One region of the Rhizobium sp. BK379 genome, then DNA from elsewhere that is predicted to be linked to it. Evidence: riboswitches for the same ligand, from Rfam matches in the RefSeq annotation. Region 1 holds a riboswitch; the other holds the start of a gene.
The links. Region 1 has a riboswitch for FMN ahead of FHT93_RS30420 (DMT family transporter). Riboswitches for the same ligand answer to the same signal wherever they lie in the genome.
Positions count from the first base shown of each region.

Region 2: another riboswitch for FMN. It lies ahead of ribB (3,4-dihydroxy-2-butanone-4-phosphate synthase); the one in region 1 lies ahead of FHT93_RS30420 (DMT family transporter).

Region 1 is NZ_JACIAD010000009.1:72,595-77,453, forward strand. Features, by position in the region: gene FHT93_RS30415 (esterase-like activity of phytase family protein) at 1-1,312, opposite strand, end outside; gene FHT93_RS30420 (DMT family transporter) at 1,409-2,317, opposite strand; FMN riboswitch at 2,398-2,550, opposite strand; gene FHT93_RS30425 (HU family DNA-binding protein) at 2,671-2,946, opposite strand; gene lon (endopeptidase La) at 3,154-4,859, opposite strand, start outside.
Region 2 is NZ_JACIAD010000006.1:288,119-292,977, forward strand. Features, by position in the region: gene FHT93_RS25300 (sugar ABC transporter ATP-binding protein) at 1-142, shown strand, start outside; gene FHT93_RS25305 (SDR family oxidoreductase) at 165-953, shown strand; gene tpiA (triose-phosphate isomerase) at 958-1,695, shown strand; gene FHT93_RS25315 (glucose 1-dehydrogenase) at 1,770-2,552, shown strand; FMN riboswitch at 2,659-2,803, shown strand; gene ribB (3,4-dihydroxy-2-butanone-4-phosphate synthase) at 2,919-3,545, shown strand; gene FHT93_RS25325 (Gfo/Idh/MocA family oxidoreductase) at 3,629-4,759, opposite strand; gene FHT93_RS25330 (ThuA domain-containing protein) at 4,771-4,859, opposite strand, start outside.

The sequences.
Region 1 (4,859 bases):
CGATATGCGGATAGGCCTTCTCGCCTTCGCCGCGCTCGTAGATCATGACGTGCGAACGCGCACCGCCGTCCTTGCCGAGGTCAAGCTCGTTGGCAGTAGCGAACAGGTTACGCTGGGGAATGGCGATTGCGCCTTCCGGAGAAATGCCCGACGGCAGGATCTGCAGCAGTTCCGGATCGGCACCCGTGTCCTTGTAGACACCGACGACGGAAGCGCGTTCGGCAAGAAGGAAGAACAGGTTGTCATCACCGAACTTGGCCGCTTCAAGACCTTCCGGCTCGACGCCCTTCGACGAAGAGCGGCTTTCCGGATAGTGGCCGAGAGCGGCAACGGCGCGTTCGAAAGAGGCGCCGGATTCGAAGAGAACCTTGCCGGTCTTGTCGAAGATGGTGAAGCCGCGCGAGCCGCCTTCGTAGTCGCCTTCGTTGGCAACGACGATACGGTTGTCGTCCAGCCACTTGACCGCGTCGGGCTCACGCGGGACGCCCTTCTTCTCGCCGGTGAATTTCAGGGCGCCGTCGCGCTTGGTGTCGATGCCGGTGAGGTCGACGCTGCCGGCGGTGAAATGCGTCTTCACCGTGCCGGTCGTACCGTCAAGGATAATGATCTCGTTATTTTCCTGCAGCGTCAGTGCGATCTCGTTCTGGCTGTTGAAGGCAACGAATTCAGGTTCCGGATCTTCAGGGGCGACACCAGCGAGGCCGGTGAGCGCAACGTGCTTGATCGTGCCGCAATCGACGGTGCCGTCGGTCTTGACCTGGAAGACGACGAGGTCGCCTGCCGGCATCTGCGGGATCTTGCCGTCGTTGACCTCTTCATCGCGTTCGTTTTCGATCGCGATTGTCCCGAGCGTCCTGTCCTTGTTGAGGGCGATCGAATCGGGCTGGCCGCCGAGGTCACAGGTCGCGTCGATCTTCTTCGAAGCGATATCGACAATTGCCAGACGGCCCGACGGCTTCTGCTTGCTTTCGCCGGTGTTGACGGCGACGAGCGCCTTGCCGGCTGCCGTCGTAACCGAGGTCGGCTCACCGTCCATCATCAGCGCGCCACCGGCCTTGGGTGCCTTGGCATCGATGATGTCGATGAAGCCGATCGCGCCGAGCGGGCTGTCGCTGTAGATCAGCGTGTTGCCATCCTGCGAAGCGGTGATGATTTCGGCCGAGGTGGCCGAAAGCTTGTCCTTGTCGGCCGGCAGATTTGTTGCGACCGGGAAAGAGGCGATGCGGTTGAAAACCGGTTCCGCTGCTGCCGGGACCGCAACGGATGCAAGAAGCACGGCAGCGAGCGCTGCCTTGCGCGAAGACGATGTCATTAAAAAATCCCCCAATGCCGAAAAATCGAACAGAGGGTTTTTGCGGGACTGCCATGACAGAGACATGACAGGCTGCGACATTTTGTACAGTTTGCGTCAGGCTGCCTGCCGCTCGCGACGCATCTCGCTACGCATGATGAAGAGCGAGGCGGCGAGAATGAGCGCGGCGCCCAGCCACAGATAACCAGCCGGCGCATAGCCGAAGAAAAGCCAGCCGGCGAGTACGTTCAGCGGCAGTTTCAGGTCATCGAAGGGCTGCACATAGGCGGCATCTGCGCTGGCGTAGGCGAGCGTCAGCAGATATTGCGCCACGACTGTCAGAAGGCCGGCCAGGAGGAAGAGCGCAAGCGTTGCGCCTGTCGGCACGGCGAGGCCCGACGCAAGTGCCAGGCTGCCATTGATCGGCGTGAGCAGCACCAGCAGCCAGACGGTAATCGTCTCCGGTTTCTCGATGCCCGTCAGGCTCTTTGTGATGAGCGACGAAGCACCCCAGAGAAGCGCCGAGAGGACAGGCAGGAGGGCGGCCCAGGTGAAGCTGTCCGACCATGGCTGGAGGATGATCATCGCGCCGACAAAGCCGACACCCGTTGCCATCCAGCGAGCAGGCCCGACGCGCTCACCGAGGAACAGGCGCGCGCCGAGAATGATGAAGAAGGGCGAGGTCATTACAAGCGCGATCGCCTGCCAGATCGGCACCGAGGCGAGACCGGAGACCCAGGCTTCGACGCCAAGCGCGGCAAAGGCAACGCGCACGACATGCCGCCAGGGATAGCTGGTGCGCATCGCCGATAGGCCGGCCTTGCGCAGGAAGGGCAAGGAGAAGAGAAAGGCGAAGCCATATTGCCAGAAGGCTGCAGAAGCCGCCGGGAAGGCAAGCGTCATGGTCAGCCATTGGGTGACGACATTGAGAAGCGAGAAGGCAACGCCTCCGGCTACCATGAAGGCAGCGCCGGCGAAGGCGCGGGAATGCCCGACGGCAAGGGAATTCTGATTCATGTCTTCCATCCAGTACAGGGACCAAACATAAATCAGGACGCATGAGGCGACGGCACGCAGACGCGACAGTCTCCTGCCCGCACGGCCACGCTCATTCTCTTTCATCCGGACTTTAACCGTCGGCTCCGGAATCGCACCGGATCTGCTGACCCTTCCTTGACCGAAGCTTCGAAAGGCGCTCGCGGGCTCGGGCCGAAACCCCTACCGCCGGTGGGGACTTTCACCCCGCCCTGAGAACACAGGTGTCGTAAGACAAAGCGCGGCGTGCGGCAAGCGCCGAAAACAAAAAGGGGTCCGGCAATACCGAACCCCTCAAAATCCTGCGCGGCCGTTCTCGTTTACGGCCGGCGGACTATCTCGTATCAGCCGTTGACGGCGTCCTTCAGGCCCTTGCCGGGCGTGAACTTCGGCACGTTGCGTGCCGGGATGTCGACTTCGGCGCCGGTCGAAGGGTTACGGCCCTTCGTGGCAGCGCGATGGGAAACGGTGAAGCTGCCGAAGCCAGCGAGGCGAACGTCGCCCTTGCTCTTCAGTTCAGCCTGTACAACGTCGAAAACTGCGTCGACGGCAGATGCTGCATCAGACTTCGTCAGTCCAGCCTTTTCGGCTACTGCGGACACGAGTTCATTCTTGTTCATGTTTCCACCCCTTTCTAAATGGTTTGAAACAACTCAATCTGTAAGCTAGGCGCAGAAATCGCTTTCATCAGGCCCGCCGAGAACCCAAAAACCCTGCAAATCAAGGAAAAGCAAGCGTCTACATGACGTTTTCACAAAAAAGGCCGGCGTTTCCGCCGGCCTTTTTCACGATTTGCAACAATTGGGCTTAAATGTGGCCGCCAAAGCTCAATGAGCGATGGCTGCACCTGCATCATCGAGCCCTTCGACAGTCGCGATGACGGGCGTTTCAACCGTGCCATCCCATTCGATCGGCTCGGGACGACGGACCAGCGCGTGCTTGATCACCTCGCCCATACGGGAGACCGGAATGATCTCCATGCTGTTCTTCACGTTGTCAGGAATTTCGGCCAAGTCCTTGGCGTTCTCTTCCGGAATCAGCACTTTCTTGATGCCGCCGCGCAGAGCCGCAAGCAGCTTTTCCTTCAGGCCACCGATCGGCAGGACGCGGCCGCGCAGGGTGATCTCACCCGTCATTGCCACATCCTTGTTGACCGGAATGCCCGTCATGATCGAGACGATCGCGGTTGCCATCGCGACACCGGCAGACGGACCATCCTTCGGCGTTGCACCTTCCGGCACGTGCACGTGGATGTCGCTCTTGTCGAAGCGCGGTGGTTCGATGCCGAAATCGACGGCGCGCGAGCGGACGTAGGACGCCGCTGCCGAAATCGATTCCTTCATGACTTCCTTCAGGTTGCCGGTGACGGTCATGCGGCCCTTACCGGGCATCATGACGCCTTCGATCGTCAGCAACTCACCGCCGACTTCCGTCCAGGCAAGACCCGTGACAACACCGACCTGATCTTCGCGTTCAGCTTCGCCGTGGCGGAAGCGCGGAACGCCGAGATAATCGTCGATATTCGCTGCCGTGACGTGAACCGACTTCGTCTTGCCCTTGATGATCTCGGTGACCGCCTTGCGGGCGAGTTTCATCAATTCGCGTTCGAAGTTACGCACGCCGGCTTCGCGGGTGTACTGCTGGCTGATCGCCATCAGGGCATCGTCGCTGACCGAGAATTCGTTCGGCTGCAGCGCATGTTCCTTGATGGCCTTCGGCAGCAGGTGCCGCTTGGCGATCTCGCGCTTTTCGTCTTCGGTATAGCCGGCGATACGGATGATCTCCATGCGGTCCATCAGCGGAGCCGGGATGTTCAGCGTATTTGCCGTCGTGATGAACATCACGTCCGACAGGTCGTATTCGACTTCCAGGTAGTGATCCATGAAGGTCGAGTTCTGCGCCGGGTCGAGCACTTCCAGCAGAGCCGAAGACGGATCACCGCGATAGTCCTGGCCGAGCTTGTCGATTTCGTCGAGCAGGAACAGCGGGTTGGACTTCTTCGCCTTCTTCATCGACTGGATGACCTTGCCGGGCATCGAGCCGATATAGGTGCGGCGGTGACCGCGGATTTCAGCTTCGTCACGAACGCCGCCAAGAGCCATACGGACATATTCACGGCCGGTTGCCTTGGCGATCGACTGGGCGAGCGAGGTCTTGCCGACGCCCGGAGGGCCGACGAGGCACAGGATCGGACCCTTGATCTTGGTGGCGCGGGCCTGAACAGCCAGATACTCGACGATGCGCTCCTTGACCTTCTCAAGACCGAAATGATCGGCTTCGAGGATCTTCTCGGCATTGTTGAGATCGGCCTTGATCTTAGACTTCTTGCCCCAGGGGATCCCGAGCAGCCAGTCCAGATAATTGCGCACGACGGTGGCTTCAGCCGACATCGGGCTCATCTGGCGCAGCTTCTTCAGTTCCGCATCGGCCTTTTCACGGGCTTCCTTGGACAGCTTCGTCTTGGCAATGCGCTCTTCCAGTTCGCTCATCTCGTCGCGGCCTTCCTCGCCGTCGCCGAGTTCCTTCTGGATCG
Region 2 (4,859 bases), on a different contig from region 1:
GGTCATCGTCGTGAGCTCCGACCTCGAGGAGGTTCTCGGCGTGTCGAACCGCATTCTCGTGCTGGCGCAGGGCAAGCAGGCAGGCATTCTGAAGCGTGACGAGGCAAACGACGTCTCGGTCATGGAACTGGCGACAATCTAGGCAAAGACAGAAAGGAAGAGCGGTGTCCGACATCTCTCTGAACGCACCAAGACTATTCGATCTCAGCGGCCAGGTCGCCATCGTAACTGGCGCCGGCAGCGGCATCGGGCAGAGGATCGCCATCGGTCTCGCCCAGTGCGGCGCCGATGTAGCGCTTCTCGATCGCCGCACCGATGACGGCCTTGCCACCACTGCCAGCCATATCCGGGCTGCCGGCCGCCGCTCGATCGAGATTGCCGCCGATGTCACCAGCAAGTCGTCTCTGGCGGATGCGGTCGCCCGCACTGAAGCCGATCTCGGGGCTCTCTCGCTTGCCGTCAATGCGGCCGGAATCGCCAGCGCCAATCCCGCCGAGGAGATGGAAGAGGACCAGTATCAGACGCTGATGGACATCAACCTGAAGGGCATCTTCCTGTCTTGCCAGGCCGAAGCGCGGGCCATGTTGAAGAATGGCCGCGGGTCGATCGTCAACATCGCCTCCATGTCGGGCGTTATCGTCAATCGCGGTTTGAGCCAGGCCCATTACAATGCCTCGAAAGCGGGCGTGATCCATATGTCGAAGTCGTTCGCCATGGAGTGGGTCGGGCGCGGCATCCGCGTCAACACGATTTCGCCGGGCTATACGGCAACGCCGATGAACACCCGGCCGGAGATGGTACATCAGACCAAGCTCTTCGAAGAGCAGACGCCGATGCAGCGCATGGCCGGTGTCGATGAGATGGTCGGTCCGGCGGTCTTCCTGCTTTCGAATGCCGCAAGTTTCGTGACGGGCGTCGATCTGCTCGTCGACGGCGGCTTCTGCTGCTGGTGATACGATGCGCAAGCTGATCGCAGGCAACTGGAAAATGAACGGTCTCATCTCCTCCCAAGCTGAGATCGAGGCGCTGAAGGGACTAACGGGCGGTGCGACGTGCGATATCGTCGTCTGCCCGCCCCTCACGCTGATCGATCGCGCGGTGGAGCGGGTCAGGGATTCGAACCTGGCCATCGGCGCACAGGATTGCCATGCGCAGCAGTCAGGTGCGCATACCGGTGATGTCTCTGCCGAAATGCTTGCGGACATCGGCGCGCGCTATGTCATCCTCGGGCATTCCGAGCGTCGCGTGTCTCATGGCGAAGATGATGAAATCGTCCTTGCAAAAGCGGTTGCCGCTCATCGGGCGGGCTTGATCGCGATCGTCTGTGTGGGTGAAACGCGGCACGAGCGTGATGAGGGGCGGGCGATCGAAGTTGTCGGCGGGCAGCTCAGAGAATCCGTTCCCGAGGGAGCAACGAGCGCCAATCTCGTCATCGCCTACGAACCTGTATGGGCGATAGGAACCGGGCTGGTGCCGACCAACGAACAGATTGAGGAGGTCCATGCCGCGATCCGGCAGATGCTCGAAGAGCGGCTGGGCGATGACGGCCATTCGGTCAGGATCCTCTATGGCGGTTCGGTCAAGGCATCCAATGCCGAGGCGATTTTCGGGCTTCGCAATGTGGATGGAGCGCTGGTCGGCGGTGCTTCGCTGAAGGCATCGGAATTTGCCGGGATCATTTCTGCAGCCGTTTGAAGTCTGGTGAGGAGGCAAGTGTCGCCGGTTTGCAAAACGGCGCTCACGCGGGCCCCAGTGAAAGGATAAAGAGAATGCAACGCTTCGAAAACAAGACCGTGGTCATTACGGGTGCAAGCCGCGGTATCGGTGCGGCGATTGCCAAACGCTTCGCGCGCGAGGGCGCCAATCTCGTGGTCTCCGCCAACGAGGAAAGTGTGCATGGCGTTGCCGAGCAGATCAGGGCCGACGGCGGAAAGGCGATCTCCTTTGTTGGCGACGTCACCGACAAGACAAGCGTCAAAGCTCTCTATGACGCCGCTGAGGAGGCCTTCGGCGCTGTCGACGTCTCAATCCAGAATGCCGGTGTCATCACCATTGCTCGCATCGAGGACATGACCGAGGGCGAGTGGGACAAGGTCATGGCGGTCAATACCAAGGGCGTGTTCCTCTGTGCCCAGGAAGCGATCGCCCGCATGCGCAAACATGGTCGCGGCGGACGTATCATCAATACGGCGTCCGGACAGGCACGCGACGGCTTCATCTATACGCCGCATTATGCTGCCTCGAAGATGGGCGTCGTCGGCATCACCCAAAGCCTTGCCAAGGAAGTCGCGACCGACGGCATCACCGTCAACGCCTTCTGCCCGGGCATAATCGAAACCGACATGTGGGCCTATAACGACCAGGCATGGGGCAAGCTGCTCGGCAACTACGCACCCGGCGAGCTCATGAAAGAATGGGTCGAAGGCATCCCGATGAAGCGCGCCGGATCGGGTGAAGACGTCGCCGGCCTTGTCACTTTTCTTGCAAGCGATGACGCGGCCTATATCACCGGCCAGACCATCAATGTCGATGGCGGGCTGATCATGTCCTAGCGCTGTTCGACAATAGGAAACGGTGCTTTCATCACGGAGAAGCAATTCTCGCGACGTGATCTGTACCCAACCTCTTGCAGAACAAGCCATTCGTCATTTACATAAGCAGTGTTCTCAGGGCGGGGTGCAATTCCCCACCGGCGGTATCGAGGCAACTCGGAGCCCGCGAGCGCCTTCGTGAAAGCGAAGGGTCAGCAGATCCGGTGAGATGCCGGAGCCGACGGTCACAGTCCGGATGGAAGAGAGCAACGCAGAGGACGCCGCTCGGCATGCGGCGTTTCATATGCTTGTTCGCCCAAGGGATAATGGTGGCTTTTGACAGGCCATGAATGCCGCTCACGCGGCTAACCCTTGAAAGGCAGAGAAATGGCAATTTCCAAGATAGAAGATGCGATCGCCGCGATTGCGCGGGGCGAGATCGTGGTTGTCGTCGACGACCGCGATCGGGAAAACGAGGGCGACCTCGTCATTGCATCCGAAGCGATCACCCCGCAGGCAATCGCCTTCATGATGAATTATGCCCGTGGCCTCATCTGCGTGGCCATGGAAGGTGAGCGGTTGGACGAACTGCAGATCCCGCAGATGGTCCCCAACAATACCGAACTCCTGAAGACGGCGTTCACCGTCTCGGTTGACTATATCCCTGAAACGACAACCGGTATTTCAGCCGCTGACCGCGCCGCAACCGTTCGCGCGCTCATCGGCGAGGATTCCCGCCCTGAGGATTTTGCGCGGCCCGGTCATATCTTCCCGCTGCGTGCGCATCCGAACGGCGTGCTTTCGCGTCCGGGCCATACGGAGGCGGCTGTGGACCTCGCAAGGCTGGCTGGCCTGTCGCCCTCGGGTGTCATCTGTGAAGTGGCCAATGATGATGGCACGATGGCGCGTCTGCCGGAGCTTGAGCAGTTTGCCGAGCGGCACGGCCTTCACTTGATCACCATCGAGGATCTCATTGCCTATCGGGGCGTGGGCGCGGCTGGTAGGGCTGCCTAGCTGCCGGTTGAGCAGTAAGCAGAGCGAGCTCAGTCGGCTCAAGGAAGGCCCGAACATTCGGGCCTTCGTTATTTTCCAAGCCGTCAGACGACGAGTGCCAGCACCGGCCCCTGATCGTCCGCCTTGCCTCCCGGTTCCTGGTCAGCCGTGGCTTGCTGCGTGTCAGAGGCCAGCAGATTGAGCTCCCGGCGTTCTTTCTCCGATACGATCGCGAGATCGATGACCTTCTGCAGATTGGCGGCGTGGCGGAAGGTGGGATCGTCCTGCTTGCCGGTCCTGACGGCTTCTGCAAAGCGCTGATAATTGGTCAGCACTGCCGGCACCTCGATATCACGCCAGGTGGCGCTTTCAATGTCGTCGCCGAAGCAGCCGCGAAGATCCGAACCATCCGGGCGGTGGATGACTTCGAGGCTGCCTTTTTCGCCATAGATGCGCAGCTTCAGCTCGTTCAGATGCCCGGTCGCCCAGCGGGTCGCATGGATGACTCCGAGCGCGCCATTGGTGAAATCGACCGACATGGTGAAGCTGTCATTGGCATCGAGCATGTACTCGCCAATCTGCCCGCCCGGTGCCTTGTTGAAGGTCTTCAGCCGCGCAAAGACGTGATCGATGTCAGTCGCCGCACCATAGGCGGCAAAATCCAGGATATGGATGCCGACATCCCCGAGCACGCCGTTCGATCCGTGGCCGGTGGACAAACGCCAGAGCCAGCGCGATTCCGTGCGCCAGTCGCCCCAGGCGCGCGATACCAGCCAGCTCTGCAGATAGGACGCTTCCACATGACGGATAGTGCCGAGTTCGCCGGCCAGTACCATCTCGCGGGCGCGCTGTAGCGGTGCGACATTGCGATACGTAAGGTTCACCATGTTGATGACGCCGGCCGCTTCCGCGGCTTCCGTCATTTCCAAGGCATGCGCATAGTTTTCCGCCAGTGGCTTCTCGCAAAAGACGTGCTTGCCGGCGGCGATCAGCGCGAGGCTTGTCGCGTGGTGGATGCGGTCAGGCGTTACATTTGTGGCTGCATCGAATTCGCCCCAGGCGATCGCCTCGTCGAGCGTGCTGAAGCGTTTTTCGATGTTGAAATGATCGGCGAACTCATCGAGCCGGCCCCGATCCGTATCGACGGCGCCGACCACCTCGACACCGTCGATGGCGAGGAAGTTGGCAACCTGGTTTTTGGCCATCGTGCCCGTACCAAGAACGAGTAGACGCATTTCTATTCTCCTCAGCGGTAACCGGCTTCGCCGGCCTGATGCAGTCTCGGGCCGCGTTCGACGATCGGCTCCAGTGCTTTTTCCACCGGCACATTCGGAG